4 regions of the Leclercia sp. W6 genome follow, and region 3 is predicted to be linked to each of the others. Evidence: predicted binding sites of a transcription regulator. Region 3 holds the regulator's gene; each other region holds the start of a gene.
The links. The regulator PurR, encoded in region 3, represses purine synthesis genes. The targets are predictions, from matches to a motif close to CANGCAAACGTTTGCNTG.

Region 1 (3,383 bases), 1.5 Mb from region 3:
TGCAGGTCGAGGGCTTTACCGCTGGCTTTGCGGGATTCAACGTCGCGGGTCATCTTCGGCGTTTTACCCAGCAGCACGTCCAGCGGCAGATCGATCGGCTGGTTATCGAAGTGGGTATCGCTCAAGGAGAGGTGCATCTCTTCGGTGGCCTCACCGATCACCGCATACGGGGCGCGCTCGCGACGGCAGAGCTCGTCAAACAGCGGCAGCTGATCCGGGGCAACGGCCAGCACGTAGCGCTCCTGGGATTCGTTACACCAGATCTCCAGCGGGCTCATGCCGGGTTCATCACTCAGGATGTCGCGCAGGTTGAAGCGGCCCCCGCGGTTGCCGTCGCTCACCAGCTCCGGCATGGCGTTGGAGAGACCACCCGCGCCCACGTCATGAATAAAGAGGATCGGGTTGGCGTCGCCCAGCTGCCAGCAGCGGTCGATCACCTCCTGGCAACGGCGCTCCATCTCCGGGTTGTCGCGCTGTACGGAAGCGAAGTCGAGATCCGCATCAGACTGGCCGGATGCCATAGAGGAGGCTGCCCCGCCGCCCAGACCGATATTCATCGCCGGGCCGCCCAGCACGATCAGCTTGGCACCCACGACGATCTCGCCCTTCTGCACGTGATCGGCGCGAATGTTGCCGATCCCGCCTGCCAGCATGATCGGCTTATGGTAGCCGCGCAGCTCTTCGCCGTTGTGGCTGTCCACCTTCTCTTCGTAGGTACGGAAGTAACCGTTCAGTGCCGGACGACCAAATTCGTTGTTAAACGCTGCGCCGCCCAGCGGGCCGTCGGTCATGATATCCAGCGCGGTAACAATACGCTCTGGTTTGCCAAAATCTTCTTCCCACGGCTGTTCAAAGCCCGGGATACGCAGGTTGGAGACGGAGAAACCCACCAGACCCGCTTTTGGTTTTGCCCCACGGCCGGTTGCGCCTTCGTCGCGGATTTCACCGCCGGAGCCGGTGGCAGCACCCGGCCACGGCGAGATCGCCGTCGGGTGGTTGTGGGTTTCGACCTTCATCAGGATATGCGCCGGCTCCTGATGGAAGTCATAGCGCCCCGCTTCGCGATCGGCGAAGAAGCGGCCCACCTCGGAACCTTCCATGACTGCGGCGTTGTCTTTATAGGCCGACAGCACGTGATCAGGGGTTTGCTCGAAGGTGTTTTTGATCATTTTGAACAGCGACTTTGGCTGTTGCTCGCCGTCGATAATCCAGTCGGCGTTGAAAATCTTGTGGCGGCAGTGTTCTGAGTTGGCCTGCGCGAACATATAGAGTTCGATGTCGTTCGGGTTGCGGTTCAGCTTAATGAACGCGTCCTGCAGATAGTCGATTTCATCTTCGGCCAGCGCCAGACCCAGACGCAGGTTGGCGTCAATCAGCGCCTGACGGCCTTCACCCAGCAGGTCCACGCTCTGCACGGGCGCAGGCTGATGGTGAGAGAAAAGCTGCTGCGCGTCGTCGAGAGAAGCGAACACGCTCTCCATCATGCGGTCGTGCAGCTCGGCTGCCACAACGGCCCACTGGGCGTCGGTCAGGGTGGAGGCTTCAACGTAATAGGCCACGCCGCGCTCCAGACGGTTAATCTGGCTCAGACCACAGTTGCGGGCGATGTCGGTTGCTTTAGAAGACCAGGGGGAGATGGTGCCCGGACGAGGCGTAACCAGCAGAAGTTTACCGTTCGGGGTATGGCTGCTCAGGCTTGGGCCGTACTTCAGCAGGCGCTCAAGCCGGACTAAATCCTCTGACGTTAAGGGAGCATTCAGGTCAGCAAAATGGACATACTCAGCGTAAATATTGCTTACCGGAAGGTCGGCCGCCTGAAAACGTGCCAGCAGTTTGTTGATACGGAAGGCAGACAGTGCAGGCGAACCACGCAGAATTTCCATCATAAGTCTCTCGTCTTCGAAGCGCCGGAGGCGCTTACAGTGTGCGCAAGGGGGGAAAACGGGCGCCATTATAGTGGATCCTGCGCGCCGACGAAACCGTTTGCGTCGTAATAAAATCGTCGTTGTCATTTAACCATTGGTGTTGCCTTTCCCGCTAATAAGTTGCCAAGTGGCGTAACTTTACGCAAAATGCCGCGAAATCTTTGGTAATACTTGTTTTTACTGTGACGACTACAAACCAAAATAATACACAGCTCATAGAATCAACTTATTGAAAAAATTAAAGATTAATTATCTGTTCATCGGCATCGTGACCCTGCTGCTGGCAGCGGCCCTGTGGCCTTCAATCCCCTGGTTCGGTAAAGCCGAAAATCGCATCGCCGCCATTCAGGCGCGGGGGGAGCTGCGCGTCAGTACTGTGGCCTCTCCCCTCACCTACAGTGCGATCAACGATAAAGTCATTGGGCTGGATTACGAGCTGGCGCAGCATTTTGCTGACTATCTGGGCGTAAAGCTTAAGATTACGGTACGGCAGAACATCAGCCAGCTGTTTGACGACCTGGACAATGACAAGGCTGACATGCTGGCTGCTGGCCTGGTCTATAACAGCGAGCGCAGCAAAAACTATCAGCCAGGCCCAACCTACTACTCTGTCTCGCAGCAGCTGGTCTATCGCGTAGGCAGCCTGCGACCACGCACGCTTGCCGGGCTCACCGCCGAGCAGCTCACCGTTGCCCCGGGCCATGTCGTCATTGACGACCTTCGGGCGCTGAAAGAAAAAAAGTACCCTGAACTTAGCTGGAAGGTTGATAAGAAGCTCGGCACCACGGCGCTGCTGGAACAGGTGACGGACGGGAAACTGCCCTACACCATCGCCGACTCGGTTGCCATTAGCCTGTTTCAGCGCGTTCACCCGGAGCTGGCCGTGGCGCTGGACGTCACTGACGAGCAGCCTGTCACCTGGTTCAGCCCTCTCGACGCCGACCAGACGCTCTCCGCCGCCATGCTCGATTTCTTTAACAGAATGAATGAAGACGGTACGCTGGCGCGTCTGGAGGAGAAGTACCTCGGTCACGGGGATGGCTTCGACTATGTCGATACCCGCAGCTTCCTGCGGGCGGTGGATAATGTCCTGCCGACGCTGAAGCCGCTGTTTGTGAAGTATGCCCAGGAGATTGACTGGCGACTGCTGGCCGCCATCTCGTACCAGGAGTCTCACTGGGACGCGCTGGCCACCTCGCCAACCGGGGTACGCGGCCTGATGATGCTGACCAAAAATACCGCCCAGAGCCTGGGCCTGACCGATCGTACCGATGCTGAGCAGAGCATCAGCGGCGGCGCGCGCTATCTGCAGGCGATGATGGACAGAGTACCGGAGAGCGTCCCGGAAGAGGAGCGGATCTGGTTTGCGCTGGCGGCCTATAACATGGGCTATGCCCACATGATCGACGCCCGCGCCCTGACCGCGAAAACCAAAGGTAACCCCGACAGCTGGTCAGA
Region 2 (3,383 bases), 1.1 Mb from region 3:
CAGCCATGCGTCCATCTTGTCTTTCGCCTGAGCGGTATCCCACATTGCGGTATCTAAAGCCAGCTGCTGGGTTTTCAGACCCTTGTCGTTCAGCTCTTTGATAACGTAGGTGGTACGTGCTTCAGCGTCCGGGTGGCCTGGCTCGCCTTTCAGCAGTACGAACTGTACCTGACCATCTTTGTTCAGATCCCAGTTCGGGTTAGCGGCCCAGTGTTTGGCAATCAGGTCGCCCTGAATAATGCCGGATTCTTTGGAGTCGGTACCGACGTAGAAGGCTTTGTCGTAGCTATCCAGCGCTTTGCGGGAAGGTTCTTTGTTGAAGAACACAATCGGCACGTTCTGGCCGCGTGCTTTTTCAATAACGGTGCCTGCTGCTGCCGGGTCAACCAGGTTGATTGCCAGAGCTTTTACGCCTTTCGCCAGCAGAACGTCGATCTGGTCGTTCTGTTTGGACTGGTCATTCTGGGAGTCGTTCATCAGCAGCTGTACGTCTGGTGCGCCAGTACCCTCTTTCTCGATTGCCTTACGCACAACGGACATGAAGTTGTCGTCATACTTATAGATAGTCACACCAATACGGCTATCTGCAGCGTGCGCGGCGGCACCGAAAAGCATGCTTGCCATAACAGCAGACAGAGTCAACACCTTCTTATTCATGATATCTCCGATTTTTATGCAGGGTAGTTCGTGTGAATAAGGCTCGGCGGGCACATGTTAAAGAAACGTTACTGCCGGCCGAAGTCCACTTATAAAATTTCTATCTTCCTTGGTCGGTAACGCTCCAGAATGCGTTTTTTTGGATGTTTAACGAACCTTAGCTATAGCCAAAGTGATTAATCACCGTTACATAGCGTTTCAGTTGCTAAAACGCTGACATCATAGACAGCGCATTGTTAAGTTACTGTGAATTTACTCACAAATTGAAAACGGTTACATCACGGCGAATTATTAGTTAGTGATCGGCACCACAGTTTGCCGAATGGCAACGGAGTGGCGGCGCACTAAAGTTGGCATGAAACAGTGTGTTGCATTCATATCCAGCTTCCCGGCGGCCCCCTGTAACGCCAGCTCCGTGGCCAGCCGGGCCATGGAGGCGATGGGGTAGCGGACTGTGGTCAGCTGCGGGTCCGTGTAACGGGCAATCGGGATATCATCAAAACCAATCAATGACAGATGCTGTGGCACCGCAATGCCATTGTCTTTCAGCGCCGTGAGTGCGCCCGCCGCCATACTGTCGTTGTAGGCAAAGACCGCGGTCAGCTGCAGGTTGCGCCCGAGCAGCTCCACCATGGCCGCTTCCCCACCCTGCATGTCCGGCGCACCGGTGCCGATCCAGCTGTCTGATCCGGTAATACCCTGTTCAAGCAACGCTTTCTGCCAGCCTTCCCGGCGCATATCATCGTCCTCAATGCGGTGGCTGGAGGCCAGATAGCCGATGCGCTGATGCCCGTTGTTCATCAGCATCCGCGTCGCCATCATCGCTCCGCTGACGTTATCGAGGCAGACGCAGCGGTGGGCGTAGCCGGGAACGATGCGGTTAATGAGCACCATGCCGGGGATCTGCTCCATCAGGGCAGAAAGCTCCTCGTCGCTCAGGGCTTTTGAATGCACGATCAGGGCGTTACAGCGCTGGCGAATCAACACCTCAATGGCGTTACGCTCTTTTTCCGCCTCGTGATAGCTGTTGCCGATCAGCACGTTTTTCTGGTGCTCCTGGGCCACCATATCGACGGCTTTTACCAGGGCACCGAAGAAGGCATCTGACACGTCCATCACCACCACGCCGATGGTATCGCTGACCTGGGTCGCCAGCGCCTGGGCGTTCGCATTAGGCCGGTAGCCCAGCGCCGTGACGGCTTTCATCACGCACTCCCGCGTCTCCGGACTGACCAGCGCGCTATTGTTGAGAACCCGGGAAACGGTGGCGACAGAAACGCCCGCCTGACGCGCGACGTCACGAATGGTGATCATATTCACCACCCTTATTTAGATTGCAGCGACTCACAGACACCCCCTGTGTTTAGCAAGGTGTCTATTCTGGCAGCGACAAGGCGAGGACTACGTGAAGAAGGTCACAAGGATGAAAACGGTTACATCCGTTTTGTTAATGATTGTGATCCAGATCGTTATCCGGATGTATGGCTTGATGAAACGCCTGACGCACGTATGGTCAATTGCCGCCATACCCATTCCAGCGGCCCCTGACGGAAATGGCGCATCCAGAGGACGGAGAAAAGAATATTAACCAGCCACACCGGCAGGACAATGCCCAGCAGCTGTAGCCGGTCGAACTTCATAAATAAGCCAAGCTGATAGAACAAAGTGGTACAGATTAGCGTCTGTAAAATATAGTTGCTGAGCGCCATGCGCCCCACGCAGGCCACCGCCGTCACCAGCCGGAAACGGCAGAGCTGTGGCCAGTAACCGTAGATGAGCGCGGCATAACCAATCGTCTGAAACGGCGCGCTCAGCTCGCGCGGCGCCTGCAACAGGAATGCACACCAGCGATAATCCCAGTGCAGATACCACTGGGCGATCACCGCCGGAAGATTAACCGCCAGCCCCACCAGCACCAGCCACATCCCGGTACGGCGATAGTGGCGCGGGCTGAACTCGCCCTTCAGCCAGCCGGTACGCATCAGCGCGGCGCCGATAAGCATCATCCCCGCCAGCTGCCAGCCATACTGTGCGCCGAGCGCCAGTAAACTGTTGCCAATCATATCCGCCCGGTTGCTGATGGCTTCCAGTCCGCCGCCCAATTTCCAGTACTGCTCATATTGCAGGTTCGCCGCATCCGGCACCCAGGAGCGGTTGGTGGAGCCGCCGGAGATAATCCCCAGCAGCAGCAATATAGCCACGCCGATTAGAAACAGCACCACGCCGGTATTGAAGAGATTTTTGACATCATGTGCGTCGCGGATGATGCGCCAGCAGATCAGCCCTACCAGCCCATAGGCCAGCAGAATATCGCCATCCCAGAATAGCAGCCCATGAAGAAATCCGAACAGCACCAGCAGAGAGAGCCGGGCCTGGATCCAGCGTTTACCGCGTTTCAGTAACAGCTGAAGACCTGCGCCAAACAGCAGCGCAAACAGGGTAAGAAATTTGACCTGGGCAAAGAGATCCAGCACCGCCCATGTCCAGGCGTCGCGAAGAGTGATATCGCCATACCAGGCGGGATTGAGGTAAGCGGCCTTCGGCAAACCGAAGGCGCTTATATTCAGAAGCAGAATACCCAGAATAGCGACGCCACGAACGAAATCCAGCGTGACATTTCTTTCCATGTACCCTGCCCTGACGATTAGCTAACGTGACGGACGGCGCGCAGGAACTCCTGGCGGGTATTCTGGCTCGATTTGAACAGGCCGCCCAGCGAGGTGGTG
Region 3 (3,383 bases):
CGGCGCGGCAGCCATAACCCCCAATCAGGAAGGCGATGGTCTGCGGCACATAGCTCAGGCCAATTACCGCCGGGCTGTAGCCCATCTCGTTGAGGATAAACGGCGAGCCGGTCAGCCAGGCGAAGAAGCTGGCAGAACAGGCAGCGTAGATCAGCACGTTACCGCGGTAGATGCGGGAGCGAAGCAGGGTAAAGAAGGTCACGCGGGAGGTTGGCTGCGCCTCTTTTACCGTCACTGGCTTCAGGAAAAAGGCCGGGATCATCAGCACCAGGGTAATGGCAAACAGCACCGCAAAAATGGCCTGCCAGCTGAAATGGGCGAGGATCCAGCTACCGAGCAGCGGTGCCAGCGCCGGCGACAAGCCAACCAGCGGCATGATGGTGGCGAAAATGCGGTTGGTTCGCGATGCCGGGTAGTAATCGGTCACCAGCGCCTGCCATGTCACCGCCGCGGCGCAGACGCCCACCGCCTGGATGAAGCGTAGCACCAGCAGCCAGGTGGCGTCGCGTACCCACAGCATGCCGAGGCAGCCGAATGCAAAGATGGCTAAGCCAGCCAGCAGCACCGGCTTGCGTCCGAAGCGATCAGACATCGGTCCCCAGAGCAGCTGCGCGAAGGCAAAACCGGCCAGGAAGAGGCTCAGGCTGGCGCTGATGGCGGCAGCCGGGGTTTGCAGATCCGCCTGCATGATGGCGAACGCAGGCAGATACATATCGGTGGCGAGAAAGCCCAGCACGCTCAGGCCGCCGAGCCAGACTAAAAATCCTTTCCCGGGTTGCATTGTTTTATTGTCCTTATGGATGCAGGTTTAGGTAGCCGCTGAGTGTAGGCAGTGCAATCCCGCTTGTGAAACGCTAATATTTGGCGGTTGCATTCAAATTTTTTGCAGGCAGAAAATGTGGTCAGAATATTCCCTTGAAGTGGTGGATGCCGTTGCGCGTAACGGCAGCTTCAGCGGCGCAGCGCAGGAGTTACATCGCGTCCCGTCAGCCATCAGCTATACGGTGCGTCAGCTTGAGGAGTGGCTGGCGGTGCCGCTGTTTGAACGGCGTCACCGTGATGTGGAGCTGACGCCTGCCGGGCTGTGGTTTCTGAAGGAGGGGCGCTCTGTTATCAAAAAAATGCAGATCACCCGCGAACAGTGTCAGCAGATCGCCAACGGCTGGCGCGGGCATATCTCCATTGCGGTGGATAACATTGTACGTCCCGAGCGCACCCGTCAGATGATTGTCGACTTTTATCGCCACTTCGCTGACGTTGAGCTGCGCGTCTCCCAGGAGGTCTTTAACGGTGTCTGGGATGCGCTGGCGGACGGCAGGGTGGAGATGGCGATCGGCGCGACCCAGGCGATACCGGTGGGGGGACGCTACGCGTTTCGCGATATGGGGATGCTAAGCTGGGTCTGCGTGGTGGCCAGCCACCATCCGCTGGCCGCGCTTCCCGGCCCGCTCAGCGATGACACTCTGCGCAACTGGCCGTCGCTGGTGCGGGAAGATACCTCCCGCTCGCTGCCGAAACGGATCACCTGGCTGCTGGATAACCAGCGGCGGATCGTCACCCCGGACTGGGAATCCTCTGCGACCTGCCTGTCTGCCGGGCTGTGCGTGGGGATGGTGCCGGTCCATTTTGCCCGGCCGTGGATAGACAGTGGCAAATGGGTGGCGCTGTCGCTGGAAAACCCCTTCCCGGATGCGGCCTGCTGCCTCACCTGGCAACAAAACGACATGTCACCGGCGCTGGCGTGGCTGCTGGATTATCTGGGGGACAGTGAAACGATGAACAGGGAGTGGCTGCGGGAGCCAGAGGTACTGGCTCCCTGAGCGGATCAACGGCGGTAGTCGCGGAACGGGCCATCGGCGACAGAGCGGCGTTCGATCAAACGCGGATGCACTTCAATAGACTGCGACTCTTCACGTTTGTTGACGATACGGTCGAGCAGCATGTTGAAGGCGGTCTCGCCCAGCGAATCTTTTGGCTGGTGGATGGTGGTCAGCGCCGGGGTGAAGAAACGGGCGTTGCGCACGTTATCATACCCGATCAGCGAAACGTCCTGCGGCACGCGCAGCCCCATCTCGTCAGCGGCACACAGGGCACCCATCGCCATCACATCCCCGCCGCAGAAAATAGCGGTTGGACGCGGCGTCTGGGAGAGGATCTGCTGCATGGCGCGATAGCCGGACTCCGGCTCAAAGTCGCCCTGGACGATCCAGTTTTCTGGCACCGTGATTAAGGCCTCTTCCATCGCTTTCATAAAACCGGCCAGACGACCGGCGCCGGTGTTGCGCTCCAGCGCCCCCGGGATGACGCCGATATCGCGATGACCGCGTTCGATCAGATAACGTCCGGCCATGTAGCCACCTTCAAAGGCGTTATCAATGACCGAGTCGGTGAAGTCGGCTTTCGCTTCGCCCCAGTCCATCACCACCATCGGAATGTTGCGATACTCTTCCAGCATCTTCAGCAGCGGCTCCGGATATTCCGAGCACATCACCAGCAGGCCGTCGACGCGCTTTTGCGCCATCATCGACAGATAGGCCCGCTGCTTCTCCAGGCTGTTCCAGGCGTTGCCGAGGATCAGGGTGTAACCTTTCTGGAAGCAGTTTTTCTCTACCGCTTCAATAATTTCTGCGAAGTAGGGGGCTTCGCTGCTGGTCGCCAGCAGGCCGATCGATTTGGTGTGGTTCACCTTCAGACTACGGGCGACGGCGCTCGGAGAATAGTGCAGCTCTTTGATCGCTGCCCAGACGTTGTTACGCGTCTCTTCCGCCACAAAGCGGGTTTTGTTAATAACATGTGATACGGTTGTAGTGGAAACGTTTGCGCGTTTCGCTACGTCTTTAATTGTTGCCATCAGATGTCACTCCAGACCATATCTTAAGCTCCTGAAAAACCAATAGGTAAACGTTTGCCTTCACTCGCCCTAATTGCGCAATTTGAATTGCGGTACGCCGGGAAAACGACACAGGACGTCAGGAGGGGGTCAATGGCCGGTACGCTAATAAATTTAGCGTGGAATTTTGGCTGATCTTGACCAAAAGGGGAAGAGTAAAAATCGATATCATTCTAAATCCAGCAAGATTTTTACCCTGAACTGTGCAAAAATGAGCAAGCTCACTCTTCGTAGGGTGATTAAAAGGAGAAAAATTGATGAGTACCGATCTTAAGTTTTCGCTGATTACCACCGTTATTGTTCTGGGTCTGATCGTTGCCAGCGGTCTGACGGCTGCGCTGCACTGATATTTGTGAGGGAGCTCATGCTCCCTCGTCTCCCTTCTGCTATTGTTACGCTTCCTGCAAAAATCTTTTGCCAAATTGTTAACTTCTCATTTTTTGTGATTGATGTCATGCTTTCGCCTTCATTGTTCTGTGTCGCCTGACGACAC
Region 4 (3,383 bases), 420 kb from region 3:
CAGGCTTTTTTAATTGCCCGGTGGCGCTACGCTTACCGGGCCTACACGTAGGCCGGGCAAACGCAGTGCCGCCCGGCTTAAAGCATTACAGCACCGCGACAATCGCTTCGCACAGCGGCGCCATGTTATCCGGCGTCATCCCCGCCACGTTAACACGACCCGATGCCACCGCATACACACCAAACTCTTCGCGCAGACGCAGAACCTGCTCTTTGGTCAGGCCGCTGAATGAGAACATGCCATTCTGTTTGATGATAAAGCTGAAGTCGCGATCCGCCCCTTTTTCCGCCAGGGTGTTCACAAACAGCTGACGCATGCGCTGAATACGCTGACGCATGTCGTTCAGTTCCTGCTCCCAGATAGCGCGCAGGGCGTCATTGCTGAGAATAGTCGCCACTACAGACGCACCGTGAGCCGGCGGGTTAGAGTAGTTAGCGCGAATAACAGATTTCATCTGGCTGAATGCACGGTCAACGGTCTGCTCATCAGACGCCACCAGCGTACAGGCACCTACGCGCTCGTTGTAGAGGCCGAAGTTCTTGGAATAGGAGCTGGCAACAATCAGCTCTTTATGGACTGCTGCGAAGGCGCGCAGGCCTTCGGCGTCTTCTTCCAGGCCACGAGCAAAGCCCTGATACGCGAAGTCGAACAGCGGCAGCCAGCCTTTTTCTACGGAGAGTTTCGCCAGCTGTTCCCACTGCTCAAGCGTTGGATCAATCCCGGTTGGGTTATGGCAGCAGCCGTGGAACAGCACCACATCGCCCGCCTGCGCTTCGCTCAGGCTTGCCAGCAGGCCGTCGAAGTCCAGAGAGTGGTTGGCCGCGTCGTAGTAAGCATATTCACGCACTTCCAGACCTGCAGAGTTAAAGACACTCTTGTGGTTCGGCCAGCTCGGATTGCTCACCCAGACGGTTTTTACGCTGGTGTTTTTGGCGAGGAAATCCGCTGCCACGCGCAGTGCGCCAGTACCGCCAGGGGTCTGCGCTGTGCGGGCACGTTTATCGCTGACAATCGCGCTGCCTTTGCCGAACAGCAGTTCCTGGGTGCAACGACCAAATTCCGGAATACCGTCGATGCCGAGGTAGTTTTTGGTATTTTCATTTTCCAGCAGATACTGCTCAGCTTTTTTAACGCTGGTCAGTACCGGGGTCTTGCCGGTCTCATCTTTATAGACACCAATACCCAGGTTAATTTTCCCAGGGCGGTCATCGGCACGAAACAGATCGGCCAGGCCCAGAATAGGGTCGGCAGGGGCGGCGGTAATGTTCTCAAACATGACGAAGTTCCATTGTGGTTACGGAAGTGAAATCCGCTATCAGGTTAACGATAGTTCTACAAAATGCCAACCGTTTGCTACAAAAAGCGTGCGGCTTTTCAAAAGTCGCCATTTTTTGCTTTCAGGCATAAAAAAACAGGGCCGAAGCCCTGTTTTTTAGACATATAACAAAGTGGTGTACTGATTAGAACTGGTAAACGATACCTACACCCGCCTGGTCGTCGGTAGACAGGCCAGTTGCTTCGGTGTAGTTGTTGTCATCCAGCAGGTTGAAGCGGTACGCAGCGTACACGTTCATGTTTTTGTTGAAGTAGTACCATGTACCCACTTCTACGTATTTCACCAGGTCAGCATCGCCGCCGGAGAAACCGTTACGACCGGTCAGATCTTTACCTTTGGACTGAACGTAACCCACGGATGGACGCAGACCGAAGTCGAACTGGTACTGAACCACAGCTTCAACGTTCTGAGTCTTGTTCGCGAACTCGCCGTCGTTTTCACGGGTCATGTTCTGAGATTCGCCGTACATTACCGCTGCGTACAGGTTGTTTGCGTCATATTTCAGGGAGGTTGCCCAGCCTTCAGCACGTTCGCCTTTACCGTCAACACTCTGCGCAGTAGAGCGGTCAGAGTTAGAGTAAGCTGCAGTTACGTTGAAGCCTTCAGCGAAGTCATAACCCAGAGAGTAGCTGCCGCCGTCGCCGTTCTGACGGCCGGTGGTGTGGCCAGATTCGTTTTTGCCCTGGTACTGCAGACCCACTGCCAGGCCGTCAACCAGACCGAAGAAGTCAGAGTTACGGTAGGTAGCCAGACCGGTGCTACGTCCGGTCATGAAGTTGTCGGTTGCCGCCAGGGAGTCGCCGCCCCAGATGACGAACATATCGGTAGAAGCCAGCGCATCGTAGAACACGCCGTAGTTACGACCGTAGTCGAATGAACCGTAATCACCAGCTTTCAGGCCTGCGAATGCCAGACGGGTCTTGGTACCCTGAGCGCCTTCCTGGGAAGAAGCGTCCATGTTGTATTCCCACTGACCGTAACCGGCCAGCTGGTCATTAATCTGAGTTTCACCTTTGAAGCCGATACGCGCATAGGTGGTATCACCGTTGTTGGTGTCACCGTTGGTGGTCCAGATGTGCTCACCTACAGCTTTACCGTAGAAGTCCAGCTTGTTAGCGTTTTTGTTATAAATTTCTGCTGCGTTAGCTGCACCGGCTGCCAGCAGGGCAGGGATAACCACTGCCAGGATATTGCGCTTCATCATTATTTATTACCCTCATTGGTTTTTTATGACACTCGCCACTGCCGTCAATAAATTCTGTCAATAAATATTTCCGGAACTATTGATGAGAGTTTGGTGTCTTTATGTGTCTGACAGGCATCTTTCCATTCAAATAGCGGTTTCGCTAGCCTGAAAGTGCTACAAACATAAAGAATCGGTTACAATAAGAAAATATGTGTAACTAAATGTGAATTTTAAGGAACTTTGTGAGGCACCTCAAAGTTCAGAGTTGAATGGCTAAATTTAAAGCTTCACATATTCTATCTATATGAATTGCTTATCTTAATTTTAGATAATGACTTTTTTTATGATCCGAAGCATTAGCGAACAATTTTTCTTATTTCTGAAGATGGACGTCTGGATAGCCGGGAGTTTGTGCGAAAAATGTGCTAATGCTTAAGAAAGAGATTAGGCGCAATAAGAATAGGGTTTATTTTTTGTTCAAAGATGTTTCGTGGAAATAAAGCGTAACACTGAAGAGGATATTGCGGGGTTGCGCTTTAAAGATGCTGACTTTCAACTGACACAAGTTGACACGGCAGGATAAAATAATGGCCAGCATAGCTGGCCATTGAGTATTACGGGATTAGAACGTTGCGCTGCGCGGAGTACGCGGGAAAGGAATGACATCACGCACGTTCTGAACGCCGGTGACATAGGCAATCAGACGCTCAAAACCGAGCCCGAAACCGGAGTGCGGCACGGTGCCATAGCGACGTAAATCGCGATACCACCAGTAGTCCTCTTTGTTGAGGCCCATTTCAGCCATACGCGCATCCAGCACATCCAGACGCTCTTCACGCTGAGAACCACCGATGATTTCAC

Region 1: the regulator PurR is predicted to act here: its motif matches at 1,973-1,990, upstream of purL (phosphoribosylformylglycinamidine synthase).
Region 2: the regulator PurR is predicted to act here: its motif matches at 2,080-2,097, upstream of galS (HTH-type transcriptional regulator GalS).
Region 4: the regulator PurR is predicted to act here: its motif matches at 1,340-1,357, upstream of DVA43_RS10000 (amino acid aminotransferase).

The regions. Positions count from the first base shown of each region.
Region 1 covers NZ_CP031104.1:65,864-69,246, reverse strand. The annotation lists gene purL (phosphoribosylformylglycinamidine synthase) at 1-1,886, opposite strand, end outside; gene mltF (membrane-bound lytic murein transglycosylase MltF) at 2,155-3,383, shown strand, end outside.
Region 2 covers NZ_CP031104.1:452,931-456,313, reverse strand. The annotation lists gene mglB (galactose/glucose ABC transporter substrate-binding protein MglB) at 1-657, opposite strand, end outside; gene galS (HTH-type transcriptional regulator GalS) at 949-1,971, opposite strand; gene yeiB (DUF418 domain-containing protein YeiB) at 2,127-3,284, opposite strand; gene folE (GTP cyclohydrolase I FolE) at 3,302-3,383, opposite strand, start outside.
Region 3 covers NZ_CP031104.1:1,601,852-1,605,234, reverse strand. The annotation lists gene punC (purine nucleoside transporter PunC) at 1-781, opposite strand, end outside; gene punR (DNA-binding transcriptional activator PunR) at 897-1,820, shown strand; gene purR (HTH-type transcriptional repressor PurR) at 1,826-2,851, opposite strand; gene DVA43_RS07815 (YnhF family membrane protein) at 3,148-3,237, shown strand.
Region 4 covers NZ_CP031104.1:2,017,762-2,021,144, reverse strand. The annotation lists gene DVA43_RS10000 (amino acid aminotransferase) at 86-1,276, opposite strand; gene DVA43_RS09995 (porin) at 1,461-2,540, opposite strand; gene asnS (asparagine--tRNA ligase) at 3,145-3,383, opposite strand, start outside.